Regions from separate parts of the Streptomyces sp. NPDC018000 genome, predicted to be linked through region 4. Evidence: riboswitches for the same ligand, from Rfam matches in the RefSeq annotation. Region 4 holds a riboswitch; each other region holds the start of a gene.
What was found. A riboswitch is a leader RNA that binds a small molecule or an ion and turns the genes downstream of it on or off. The one in region 4 is predicted to bind thiamine pyrophosphate.
Positions count from the first base shown of each region.

Region 1 (2,824 bases), on a different contig from region 4:
CCACCGTCGCGCCGAATTTCGTGAAGAGTTCCGGCAGTTCAGCGCTCTTGACGACCGGGTTCACGAACATGTTGAGCGGCATGTCCTCCTGGAACTTCTTGCTGATCAGGAAGTCCAGCAGAGCTTTGCCGCCCGCCTCGTTCTTCGCGCCGTTCAGCAGACCGGCGAACTCGGTCTGACGGAAGCAGGTCCCGGTGGCGACCCCGGTCGGGGCCTCGGCCGGCTGCGGCTTGGCGTACAGCACCTCGACGGGCGGGCTGGAGGCGTACGAGACGACGAGCGGCCGGTCGGCCTTGGCCTTCTTGCCGCCTGCTGAGCCGGAGAACTCCTCGTTGTACGCCTGCTCCCAGCCGTCGACGACCTTGACTCCGTTGTTCTTCAGCTTCTTCCAGTAGTCCTGGTAGCCGTTCTCGCCGTAGGTGGCGATGGTGCCGAGGAGAAAGCCGAGGCCGGGCGAGGAGGTCGCGGCGTTCTCGGTGACGAGGAGGTTCTTGTACGCGGGCTTCGCCAGGTCGTCGAAGGACTGCGGCGGCGCGAGCTTCTTGTCGGCGAAGTACTTCTTGTCGTAGTTGACGCAGATGTCGCCGGTGTCGATCGGGGTCACCCGGTGCTCGGCGTCCAGTTGGGTGCCGGCCGCCACCTGGTCGATGCCCTTCGCCTCGTACGGCGTGAAGAGACCGCTGTCGAGGGCGCGGGAGAGCAGGGTGTTGTCGACGCCGAAGAACACATCGCCGCGCGGGGAGCCCTTGGTCAGGATCTCCTGGTTGAGCGCGACACCCGCGTCGCCGCTCTTCAGCACCTTGACGGTGTAGCCGGTCTCCTCGGTGAACTCCTTGAGCACGTCCTCGGAGACGTTGAAGGAATCATGGCTGACGAGAGTCACGGTCTTCGAATCGGAGCTCTTCGTGCCGCCGGAACCGGAGTCCGACGTGTCGGAACTCCCGCATCCGGCAACTGCCGTGACGCCGAGCGCGGCCGTGACAGCCGTCGCCGCAAGCTGCTTGGTTCTGCGCGTGATGCTCATTGTGGATTCCTCCTGGGTTTTGGCCAGGAAGAGACGCGGCCCTGCCCTTGGAGAAACGGGCAGGGCGCAACAGCATGAGTTGATGACCGAACTTCCTACCCGGAATGACCCGGGCGAGGTTCAGAGGGTCTGCGGCCGACCTGTTCTCGGTGCCGCACTCTCAGCGCTGTGGCGCTCCCCTGTCGGAATATGAAGTTGATTTCAGGCCCAGGTTACATTGGCCGTTCCGGCCTCAGCGCTCGGCCGCCGCCAACTGCCCGCAGGCCCCGTCGATCTCCTGGCCGCGGGTGTCCCGCACGGTCACCGGCACTCCGTGTGCCGCGATCGCCTCGACGAACGCCTTCTCGTCCTCGGGCCGCGAGGCGGTCCACTTGGAGCCGGGCGTCGGGTTCAGCGGGATCAGGTTGACGTGCACCCGCTTGCCCTTGAGGAGCCTGCCGAGCCGGTCACCGCGCCACGCCTGGTCGTTGATGTCACGGATCAGCGCGTACTCGATGGAGATCCGGCGACCGGACTTCTCCGCGTACTCCCATGCCGCGTCCAGTACCTCGCGCACCTTCCAGCGCGTGTTCACCGGCACGAGCGTGTCCCGCAGCTCGTCGTCCGGCGCGTGGAGCGAGACGGCGAGACGGCACTTGAAGCCCTCGTCGGCGAAGCGCAGCATGGCCGGCACCAGGCCCACGGTGGAGACGGTGATCCCGCGCTGCGAGAGCCCCAGGCCGTCCGGCTCCGGGTCGGTCAGCCGACGGATCGCGCCGACCACCCGGTTGTAGTTGGCGAGCGGCTCGCCCATGCCCATGAAAACGATGTTGGAGAGCCGCGCGGGCCCACCCGGCACCTCTCCGTCGCGCAGCGCCCGCATGCCGTCCACGATCTGGTGGACGATCTCGGCGGTCGACAGATTACGGTCGAGACCGGCCTGCCCCGTGGCGCAGAACGGGCAGTTCATCCCGCATCCCGCCTGCGACGAGATGCACATCGTCACCCGCTCCGGGTAGCGCATCAGGACGGACTCGACGAGCGTCCCGTCGTGCAGCTTCCACAGCGTCTTACGGGTGGTGTCGTCGTCACAACTGATGTGGCGGACCACGGACATCAGGTCGGGGAACATCACCTCGGCAAGTTTGTCCCGCGAACCGGCCGGGATGTTGGTCCACTCGGCCGGGTCGTGCGCGTACCGCGCGAAGTAGTGCTGTGAGAGCTGCTGGGCGCGGAACGGCTTCTCGCCGATCGCGGCGACGGCTTCCTTGCGCTCGGCGGGCGTGAGGTCGGCGAGGTGCCGCGGCGGCTTCTTGGCTCCGCGGGGTGCGACGAAAGTGAGTTCTCCGGGCTTAGGCATGGTTCATCCAGTGTCGCAGACAAAGCAGTGAGGACCCGCCGCCCTGTGGACAACGGACCCTCACTCGTAAAAGCCCAGGTCAGGACGGGAGGCCGTCCCGAGGCTCAGCCGGAACCCACGAACAGCACCAGCAGCAGCCAGACCACCGGGGCGGTCGGCAGCAGCGAGTCCAGCCGGTCCATGATGCCGCCGTGGCCCGGCAGCAGCGTGCCCATGTCCTTGATCCCGAGGTCTCGCTTGATCATCGACTCGCCCAGATCGCCGAGAGTGGCACTGGCCGCGACCGCGAGCCCCAGCAGCAGACCCTGCCACCAGGAACCGCCGTCGATCAGGAACTGCATGCACAGCGCACCGGCGACCATCGCGAAGGCGACGGCACCGAACAAGCCCTCACGGGTCTTCCCGGGACTGATGCGCGGCGCGAGCTTGTGCTTGCCGAAGCGCCAGCCGACGGCGTACGC
Region 1 covers NZ_JBIRGM010000011.1:100,908-103,731, forward strand. Annotated here, with positions in the region: gene ACH4EW_RS22200 (thiamine ABC transporter substrate binding subunit) at 1-1,024, opposite strand, end outside; TPP riboswitch at 1,099-1,215, opposite strand; gene rlmN (23S rRNA (adenine(2503)-C(2))-methyltransferase RlmN) at 1,257-2,363, opposite strand; gene ACH4EW_RS22210 (phosphatidate cytidylyltransferase) at 2,468-2,824, opposite strand, start outside.
Region 1: another riboswitch for thiamine pyrophosphate. It lies ahead of ACH4EW_RS22200 (thiamine ABC transporter substrate binding subunit); the one in region 4 lies ahead of thiC (phosphomethylpyrimidine synthase ThiC).

Region 2 (2,824 bases), on a different contig from region 4:
CACATCGGGCAGCGAGCTACGCAGCGCCCCGTCGGCGGTCACCGATCCGTCGGCGCCGAGCGCGATGCCGGAGCCGGCCAGCCAGCCGGTGGCGGGCCGTGCGCCGATTCCGACGACGACCGCTCCGGCCGGGATCGTGCGGCCGTCGGCGAGGATCACCCGGCCGGGTTCGATGCGGGCGACCCTGGCTCCGGTGAGGAGTTCGGCGCCGCTCTCGGCGTACCAGGCGGTCATCGGGGCGGCGACCTCGGCGGGCAGCACGCCCGCGAGGGGCCGGTCGGCGGCCTCGACGACGGTGACCTCGCAGCCCGCGGCGCGGGCCGCGGTGGCGAATTCGGCACCGATCCAGCCCGCACCGACGACCACGACGCCGTGCTGCCCGTCAAGGACGGGCCGCAGCCGTGCCGCGTCGTCGAGGGTGCGCAGCAGATGGACCCCGGGAACGCCCTCGGCGCCGGGCAGGACGACAGGTTCGGCGCCGGTCGCGATCACCAGGACGTCGTAGGGAACGGGTCCTGACGGGGTGTCCAGCTCATGCGCGTCCGGCCGCACACCGGTGACCTCGCGGCCCAGTTGCAGATCGATGTCCAGCGCCTCGAAGTCGACGTCGAAGGCGGAGTCCTCGGCCTTGCCGAGCAGGACCGCCTTGGACAGCGGGGGCCGGTCGTAGGGCTGGTGCGGTTCGGCGCCGATCAGGACTACGGGGCCGGCGAAGCCCTGTTCCCGCAGGGCCACGGCCGTCTGCACGCCGGCCATGCCCGCGCCGACGATGACGACACGGCGCCCTGCCCGCCGGTCCGGCTGCTCTGACTGCTGCTGCTCGCTCACCCGTACACCTTAAGCATCTGACGGACCGTCAGGAAAGGGGGAGTCCTGGTCGGCGACCGGCGAGAGAACGAGTCCGCCGAGCGAACGGGCCACGGGGCTGCTCCCTTTCCGGGTCGGAGGAGGGGATTTACGACCTCGCCCACGATTGGCAGTGGGAGAAGGAGCGGCGTCTGGGGCCTTCGAATCCAAGGCGGAGGAGGGAGTCGGATGGGGTCTCCCCTGCTCGAACGCAGCTGAGAGCTTGGGGAAGGAGCGGATGGGGTCTCCCCCAGGTCGAGCGAAGCCGAGACCTTGGGGAAGACTGACGACAACGCCGGAGGCGGAGGTCCCGGACACCGCGACGCCTCTGACAATCGTGGGCGAGGTCGTTAGGGTGGCCGACGTAAAACACTCGCGGGAGCCCGGACGCACCGGGCTGAGAGGGAGGCTGGGCGGCCTCCGACCGTACGAACCTGATCCGGGTCATGCCGGCGAAGGGAGGGGCTGGACGCCCATGCGTTCTTCTCGGGACGGAAACGGATCCGACGTCCTTGTCATCGGGGGCGGGATCATCGGTCTGGTGACCGCCTGGCGGGCCGCGCAACGCGGACTGCGCACCGCGGTCGTCGATCCCGAACCGGGCGGCGGGGCCGCCCGAGTGGCAGCCGGCATGCTGGCCGCCGTCACCGAACTCCACTACGGCGAACAGCTGCTGCTGGGGCTCAATGTCGCCTCGGCCGCGCGCTATCCGGCCTTCGTGGCCGAGCTGGAGGCGGCGAGCGGACAGGAGACCGGCTTCCGCGCCTGCGGCACCCTGGCTGTCGCGCTGGACTCCGACGACCGTGCCCATCTGCGGGAACTGCACGCCCTGCAGCAGCGTTCGGGCCTGGAGTCGCAGTGGCTCACCGGCCGCGAATGCCGCCGCCTGGAGCCGATGCTCACGCCGGGCGTCCGCGGCGGTCTGCGGGTCGACGGCGACCACCAGATCGATCCCCGCCGGCTGGCCGCCGCACTGCTGACTGCCTGCGAGCGGGCCGGGGTGGCCTTCCACCGAGACTGGGTGGAGCGCCTGACGGTGATACGCGACCGGGCCGCCGGAGCCGTGCTCGCCGGGAGTACGGAGCTCGCCGCCGACCAGGTCGTGCTCGCCGCGGGCAGCCTCAGCGGCCGGCTCCCGGGGCTGCCGGACGAGGTCGTGCCGCCGGTCCGGCCGGTGAAGGGACAGGTGCTCCGGCTGACCGTGCCCGCGGCGAGGAGACGGACCTCGCCGTTCCTCACCCGGACGGTCCGGGCCGTCGTCCGGGGAAGCCAGGTCTATCTCGTACCGCGCGAGAACGGCGAACTGGTCGTCGGCGCCACCACCGAGGAGATGGGCTGGGACATCACCGTCACCGCGGGCGGCGTCTACGAGCTGCTGCGGGACGCCCACGAACTGGTGCCCGGCATCACCGAACTGCCGCTCACCGAGACCCGGGCCGGCCTGCGCCCCGCCTCCCCCGACAACGCCCCGCTGCTCGGCCCCACCGCCCTGCCCGGCCTCCACCTCGCCACTGGCCACCACCGCAACGGGGTTCTGCTCACCCCCGTCACCGGTGACGTCATGGCAGAGCTCCTGGCCGGCGGCGAGCTGCCCGAGATGGCCCGCCCCTTCACCCCACACCGTTTCTCGTCCGCCGCCTCCGTACGTCAGGAGCAGCCCGCATGACCGAGCCCGCACCGCTCTGCGTGTCCGTGAACGGCGAGGTCCGTCTCCTCGCCGCGGGCACCACCCTGGACACCCTTGTCGCCACCCTGACCGCCGCACGCTCCGGCGTCGCGGCCGCCGTCAACGAGAGCGTCGTCCCGCGCGGCCAGTGGCCCGCCGCCGCACTCAGTGACGGTGACCGCGTCGAGGTCCTGACCGCCGTCCAGGGAGGCTGACCGTGTCCGACGACCTCTTCACCCTCGGCGACGCCACCTTCGGCTCCCGGCTGATCATGGGAACAGGCGGGGCACCCAGCCTCGACGTGCTGGAACG
Region 2 covers NZ_JBIRGM010000010.1:107,947-110,770, reverse strand. Annotated here, with positions in the region: gene ACH4EW_RS21360 (NAD(P)/FAD-dependent oxidoreductase) at 1-828, opposite strand, end outside; TPP riboswitch at 1,212-1,324, shown strand; gene thiO (glycine oxidase ThiO) at 1,322-2,512, shown strand; gene thiS (sulfur carrier protein ThiS) at 2,509-2,727, shown strand; gene ACH4EW_RS21345 (thiazole synthase) at 2,730-2,824, shown strand, end outside.
Region 2: another riboswitch for thiamine pyrophosphate. It lies ahead of thiO (glycine oxidase ThiO); the one in region 4 lies ahead of thiC (phosphomethylpyrimidine synthase ThiC).

Region 3 (2,824 bases), on a different contig from region 4:
AACCGCCTTCACCTCCAGCATGCATCGCCTGGCGAAGGCGGGCCCGGCGGCCCTGGGGGCCGAGGCCGTGCGGCCCTTCGCTGCCAGACCCGCGGCGAGCGATGATGGATGGCGAAGCGGTTTGTCCCGTCGGTCCCCCTACGAGGGATGACCTGGGGAAGTGACGTGCAAATGATGTTCTGGTACGACCACGGCATGAGCGGCTGGAGCTGGTTCGCGATGGCCGTGGGCACGGTGCTGTTCTGGGCGTTGATCATCACCGTCGGCGTCCTGCTCTACCGAGCCCTGGCCCGCCCCGCCCCGCCCAGCAGCGAGCACCCCGCCTGGCACAAGACACCCCCGCCGGGCGGACCTGAGCAGATCCTCGCCGAGCGGTATGCGCGCGGCGAGATCGACGAAGAGGAATACCAGCGTCGCCTGGCTACCCTTCGCGGCTCACGACCGGGCCCGGCGTAGATCTCAGCCGCAGACCGGCGGCTGACCGTACGTGGAAGGTCCGGGAGATCGGCTGCCGACCTCCTGGCCGCCTCGCAGGCCCCTACTCGGGTGCAGACGTCTACGCCCGGGCCTGTCGGCTGCGGGGCGAAAGCAGCGTGTACACCACCGGCTCGGAGGTGCAACGGAGTTATGTGCCGGCCAAGGCATGCTCGCCGGGCCGCGAGCCGCGCCCACCTCCGAAACCCGTCCGTCGCCTCGCGTCCGCTGGCAAGATTCGGTCCATGACCGACAGCACCCCTGGCCGGAAGGCCCGCGAGCTGCTTACCCAGGCATCCCAGCATCCGGTTGCCAGTCCTCAGCGCGACGCGCTGGTGGCCGAAGCCGCCGTGTGGGCACAGTTGGAGCACGCAGCCGCCATGGACCGTCACACGGCCGCAGCGGTCGATGTCGAGTCCTCACTGGCCGCCCTCGCCGCCCCCGCGCAGAAACTCGGCGGTGAGGTCGGCAACCTGACCCAGCAGATCAAGCTCAGCCAGAAGTGAGCGAGTACAAGGAGGGAGGCCATCGGGGGCCGATAGGGAGTGCGAGTACTGGTCCCGGCGATGTGAGAGCCGGAGCGATCGGGTTAGTCTGTCCGCCGTACCGGACACGGGGTGCCCCATCCCAGGGCTGAGATCACACCCGTCGAACCTGAACCAGTTCGTACTGGCGGAGGGATGTCATCCATGCCTTTGGCGCATGTTTCCGGCGGGCTGCCCGCCGACGGCCGGCAGACCGCGCCACCCCGCGTCCTGACGATCGCCGGATCCGACTCCGGCGGCGGAGCCGGAATCCAGGCCGACCTGAAGACCATGCTGGCGCTCGGCGCCCACGGAATGAGCGTGCTCACGGCTGTCACTGCACAGAACTCCCTGGGTGTGCAGGGCGCATGGGAAGTCCCCGTGGAAGCGGTGCGCGCGCAGTACCGCAGTGTCGTCGACGACATCGGTGTCCAGGCGGTCAAGACGGGGATGCTCTCCTCGCCCGAACTGGTCAGGGCGGTCGCCGAGCTGTTGTCGGATGTGGCGGCCCCGGTCGTCGTGGACCCGGTGAGCGTGTCCAAGCACGGAGACAAGCTGCTGGCCGACGACGCGCTGGATGCCGTACGGACCACGCTGCTGCCGGTTGCGACGGTGGCCACGCCGAATCTCGACGAGGTCGCGCAGCTCACCGGCATCGCGGTGACGGACGAAGCAGGCATGCGCCGCGCCGCCGCGCTGCTGCTCACGTACGGTCCCCGCTGGGTGGTGGTGAAGGGCGGTCACCTGCCGGGCGAGGCAGTGGACCTGCTGACGGACGGCGAAGAAGAGCACTGGCTGCGCGCGCCCCGGCACGACAACCGCCATACCCACGGTACGGGCTGCACGCTCGCCTCGGCCATCGCGGTGGGCCTGGCGCAAGGCCGCCCGGTTCCCCATGCCGTAAGCCAGGCCAAGGACTACGCCACCGCGGCGATCGCGGCGGGGTTCGCTCTGGGGGGCGGCACCGGGCCGGTGGACCACGGCTGGCGGATCCGAGCGCGCAACTGACGCAAGCGGACGAGTCGCGCACTGCCGGTCCGTCACCTGGCCCCGCCGGGTGGCGGACTGTGCGGAGACATTCCTGCGGTTCGGGCTGTCGAGCAGGTCGAACCGGCCCCCGTCCTGCTCGCCTGCGGGTACGAGGCCGACCAGGTCCTCATCGCCGATGGCGACGCAATTGTTGCTGGGTCCGTACGCGCTCTCCGGTACGAACAGCGCGGTGAGCCGGTGCTCTGTCATGGCTCTTCCCCCTCGATCGGTCCGGCAGGTATGCGGACGGCGGCCTCCGACGGCCAGGAGAGCGAGACCCGCTCGCCGGGCACTACACGGGACGGGCCCTGGACGGCGACGAGTACCGGCTCCTCCAGGTGGGGGACGCGCACGGCGAGGTGTGACGTACCGCCGTGGAAGCTGACGTCGACGACCATGCCCGTGAGCCGGTCGTCCCCGACGTCGCTGCCGTGGCTTTCACCGGCGCCGATGTGGATGCGCTCCGGGCGCACGGCCGTGATGCCGTACGGGCCCGGAAGGAGATTGTTCGCGCCGACGAAGCCCGCGACGAAGGCGGTGCGCGGGCGTTCGTACAGCGCCACCGGTGCATCGGTCTGCTCGATGCGGCCCGCGTTCATGACGGCGATCCGGTCGGCGAGCGACATCGCCTCCTCCTGGTCGTGCGTGACCACGAGGAAGGTGATACCGACCTCGTCCTGCAGCCGCTTCAGCTCCAGCTGCATCTCAGCCCGCACCTGCTTGTCGAGCGCGGACAGCGGCTCGTCGAGGAGCAGCAGACGGGGCCGCTTCACGATCGCGCGGGCGAGCGCGACCCG
Region 3 covers NZ_JBIRGM010000012.1:36,837-39,660, forward strand. Annotated here, with positions in the region: gene ACH4EW_RS22815 (SHOCT domain-containing protein) at 172-456, shown strand; gene ACH4EW_RS22820 (hypothetical protein) at 720-980, shown strand; TPP riboswitch at 1,078-1,172, shown strand; gene thiD (bifunctional hydroxymethylpyrimidine kinase/phosphomethylpyrimidine kinase) at 1,164-2,006, shown strand; gene ACH4EW_RS22830 (ABC transporter ATP-binding protein) at 2,234-2,824, opposite strand, start outside.
Region 3: another riboswitch for thiamine pyrophosphate. It lies ahead of thiD (bifunctional hydroxymethylpyrimidine kinase/phosphomethylpyrimidine kinase); the one in region 4 lies ahead of thiC (phosphomethylpyrimidine synthase ThiC).

Region 4 (2,824 bases):
TACCCCGAGCGAGCCGATGATGACACCGGCCAGCAGCAGACCGCTCATGTCGATGTGCGGGTACAGGCCGTGGATGAGACCGGTGCTGTCGTCGGTGTTGCCGGTCAGGCTCGCCCAGCTGATGAATTGCGATCCGAGCAGCCCGATCAGCAGCAATGAGATCAGGGTGCCGATCACCGCGACCGATGTGCGGGCGGTCAGGCCGTGGCACATGTAGAGCGCGATCAGCATGATCGCGCTGGCGCCGACCACCGCGACGAGCAGGGGATTCGAGCCCTGGAGGATGGCTGGGAGGATGAACAGGGTCAGCACGGCGAACGATACGGCGAGCGCGACCAGTGCCATCACCCCGCGCATCCTGCCCACCGCGATCACGGCCAGGGCAAAGATCCCGGCCAGCAGCGTCATCGGGAACTTCCGGTTCACGTCCATCACCGAGTACTGCAGTTCACGGGGTGCGTCGGGGGCGTACGCCACGACCACGTCCTGCCCCTCGCGTAACTGACGGGGTGCATCGGGCTGGACGATCTCGGCGAAGATCCGGCCTTTGTCGTGGCCGGTCCTTACCTCGACGGTGGCCTTCGCGCACAGCCCGGGTCCGCTCCCCGACGACGGGGTGCTCTCGCCGCCGACGGGCGTCTGGGCGGCGTTCACGTCCTTGCAGTCCACCTTGTCGATGTTCACCACCTTTCCCTGCTGGGTCTGCCGGTCGAAGCCGACGCCGGTCCGCTCGTGCGAGGGCGCGCCGCCAGGCCAGAGCACCACCAGGCCGACGACGACCGCGGTGGCGAACGGGATGAGCACGGCCGCGATGACCTTGCGCAGATGCTTGGAGACGGGCGCGGCAGGGCCGTGGCTGTGCGAGTGGCCGTGCTGATGGCCCTGCGGTTCGGTGTCGATACGGGTGGACGTCACCGGCCGATCATCGCAAGGCGGGAAGGACCCTCTGTTCATTACGTCGGACAGGGCGCTAGCGTGGAGGAACCTTTGCACACGCGGGAGCTCGGAGCACCGGGCTGAGAGGGCGCTGATATCCGTACATCCGTACGGGAGAGGCTGCGCCGACCGCCGAACCTGTTACCGGGTAATGCCGGCGTAGGGAGTAGGTCTCATGACCACATCGGACGCACGCACGCCTGCCTCGAACCAGAGCGACGAGGCCGGGAAGTCCATCGGCTGGCACAAGGGGTACGCCCAGGGCTCACGCCCGGACATCCGGGTGCCGGTTCGTCAGGTGCACCTCACCAACGGCAAGGACGTGACACTGTACGACACGTCCGGGCCGTACACCGATCCCACCACCGAGACCGATGTCCGTCGCGGGCTCGCACCGCTGCGGGAGAACTGGATCATCGCGCGCGGCGACACCGAGGAGTACCCGGGCCGCCCCGCCTGCCCCGAGGACGACGGGCTCAAGCACACCTCGCCGCGAATGGGGTCTCCCCTGCTTGAGCGAAGCCGAGAGCTTGGGGAAGGGCTGCGCAACCTTGACGCGGTCTTCCCCGGCCGCCCGCGCCTGCCCCGTCGCAGCCGGGACGGGCAGCCGGTGACCCAGCTCGCGTACGCCCGCCGGGGTGAGATCACCCCGGAAATGGAGTACGTGGCGATCCGGGAGAACGTCGAACCCCAGGTGGTGCGCGAGGAGATCGCCGCGGGCCGGGCCGTGCTGCCGGCCAACGTCAACCACCCCGAGACCGAGCCGATGATCATCGGTAAGCGGTTCCTGGTGAAGGTCAATGCCAACATCGGCAACTCCGCGGTGACGTCCTCCATCGAGGAGGAGGTGGAGAAGATGACATGGGCGACGCGCTGGGGCGCCGACACGGTCATGGACCTTTCCACCGGGCGCAACATCCACACCACCCGTGAGTGGGTTCTACGCAACTCCCCCGTGCCGATCGGCACCGTTCCCCTCTACCAGGCCCTCGAAAAGGTCGATGGCCGAGCCGAGGAGCTGACCTGGGAGATCTACAAGGACACCGTTATCGAGCAGGCCGAGCAGGGCGTCGACTACATGACGGTCCACGCCGGCGTGCGCCTGCCGTATGTCCCGCTGACCGCCCGCCGCAAGACCGGCATCGTCTCCCGCGGCGGCTCGATCATGGCAGCGTGGTGCCTCGCACACCACAAGGAGTCGTTCCTGTACGAGCACTTCGAGGAGCTCTGCGAGATCCTCGCCACGTACGACGTGACGTATTCGCTGGGCGACGGGCTGCGCCCCGGCTCGATCGCCGATGCCAACGACGAGGCCCAGTTCGCCGAACTGCGCACGCTCGGTGAACTGAACACGATCGCCAAGCGGTTCGGTGTCCAGACCATGATCGAGGGCCCGGGCCATGTGCCGATGCACAAGATCAAGGAGAACATCGACCTCCAGCAGGAGATCTGCGAGGAGGCGCCGTTCTACACGCTCGGCCCGCTGACCACCGATGTCGCCCCGGCATACGACCACATCACCTCGGGCATCGGTGCGGCGCTGATCGCCTGGTGGGGCACGGCGATGCTCTGCTATGTCACTCCCAAGGAGCACCTCGGTCTGCCCAACCGGGACGATGTGAAGACCGGCGTCATCACGTACAAGATCGCGGCTCATGCGGCGGACCTCGCCAAGGGGCACCCGGGGGCGCAGGCCTGGGACGATGCGCTCTCCGACGCCCGTTTCGAATTTCGCTGGGAGGACCAGTTCAATCTGGCTCTCGACCCGGTCACGGCGCGGGAATTCCACGACGAGACGCTGCCGGCCGAGCCGGCGAAGACGGCGCACTTCTGCTCGATGTGCGGCCCGAAGTTCTGTTCGATGAAGATCTCCCAGGACATCCGTCGT
Region 4 covers NZ_JBIRGM010000002.1:264,194-267,017, reverse strand. Annotated here, with positions in the region: gene ACH4EW_RS05745 (YibE/F family protein) at 1-915, opposite strand, end outside; TPP riboswitch at 986-1,119, shown strand; gene thiC (phosphomethylpyrimidine synthase ThiC) at 1,112-2,824, shown strand, end outside.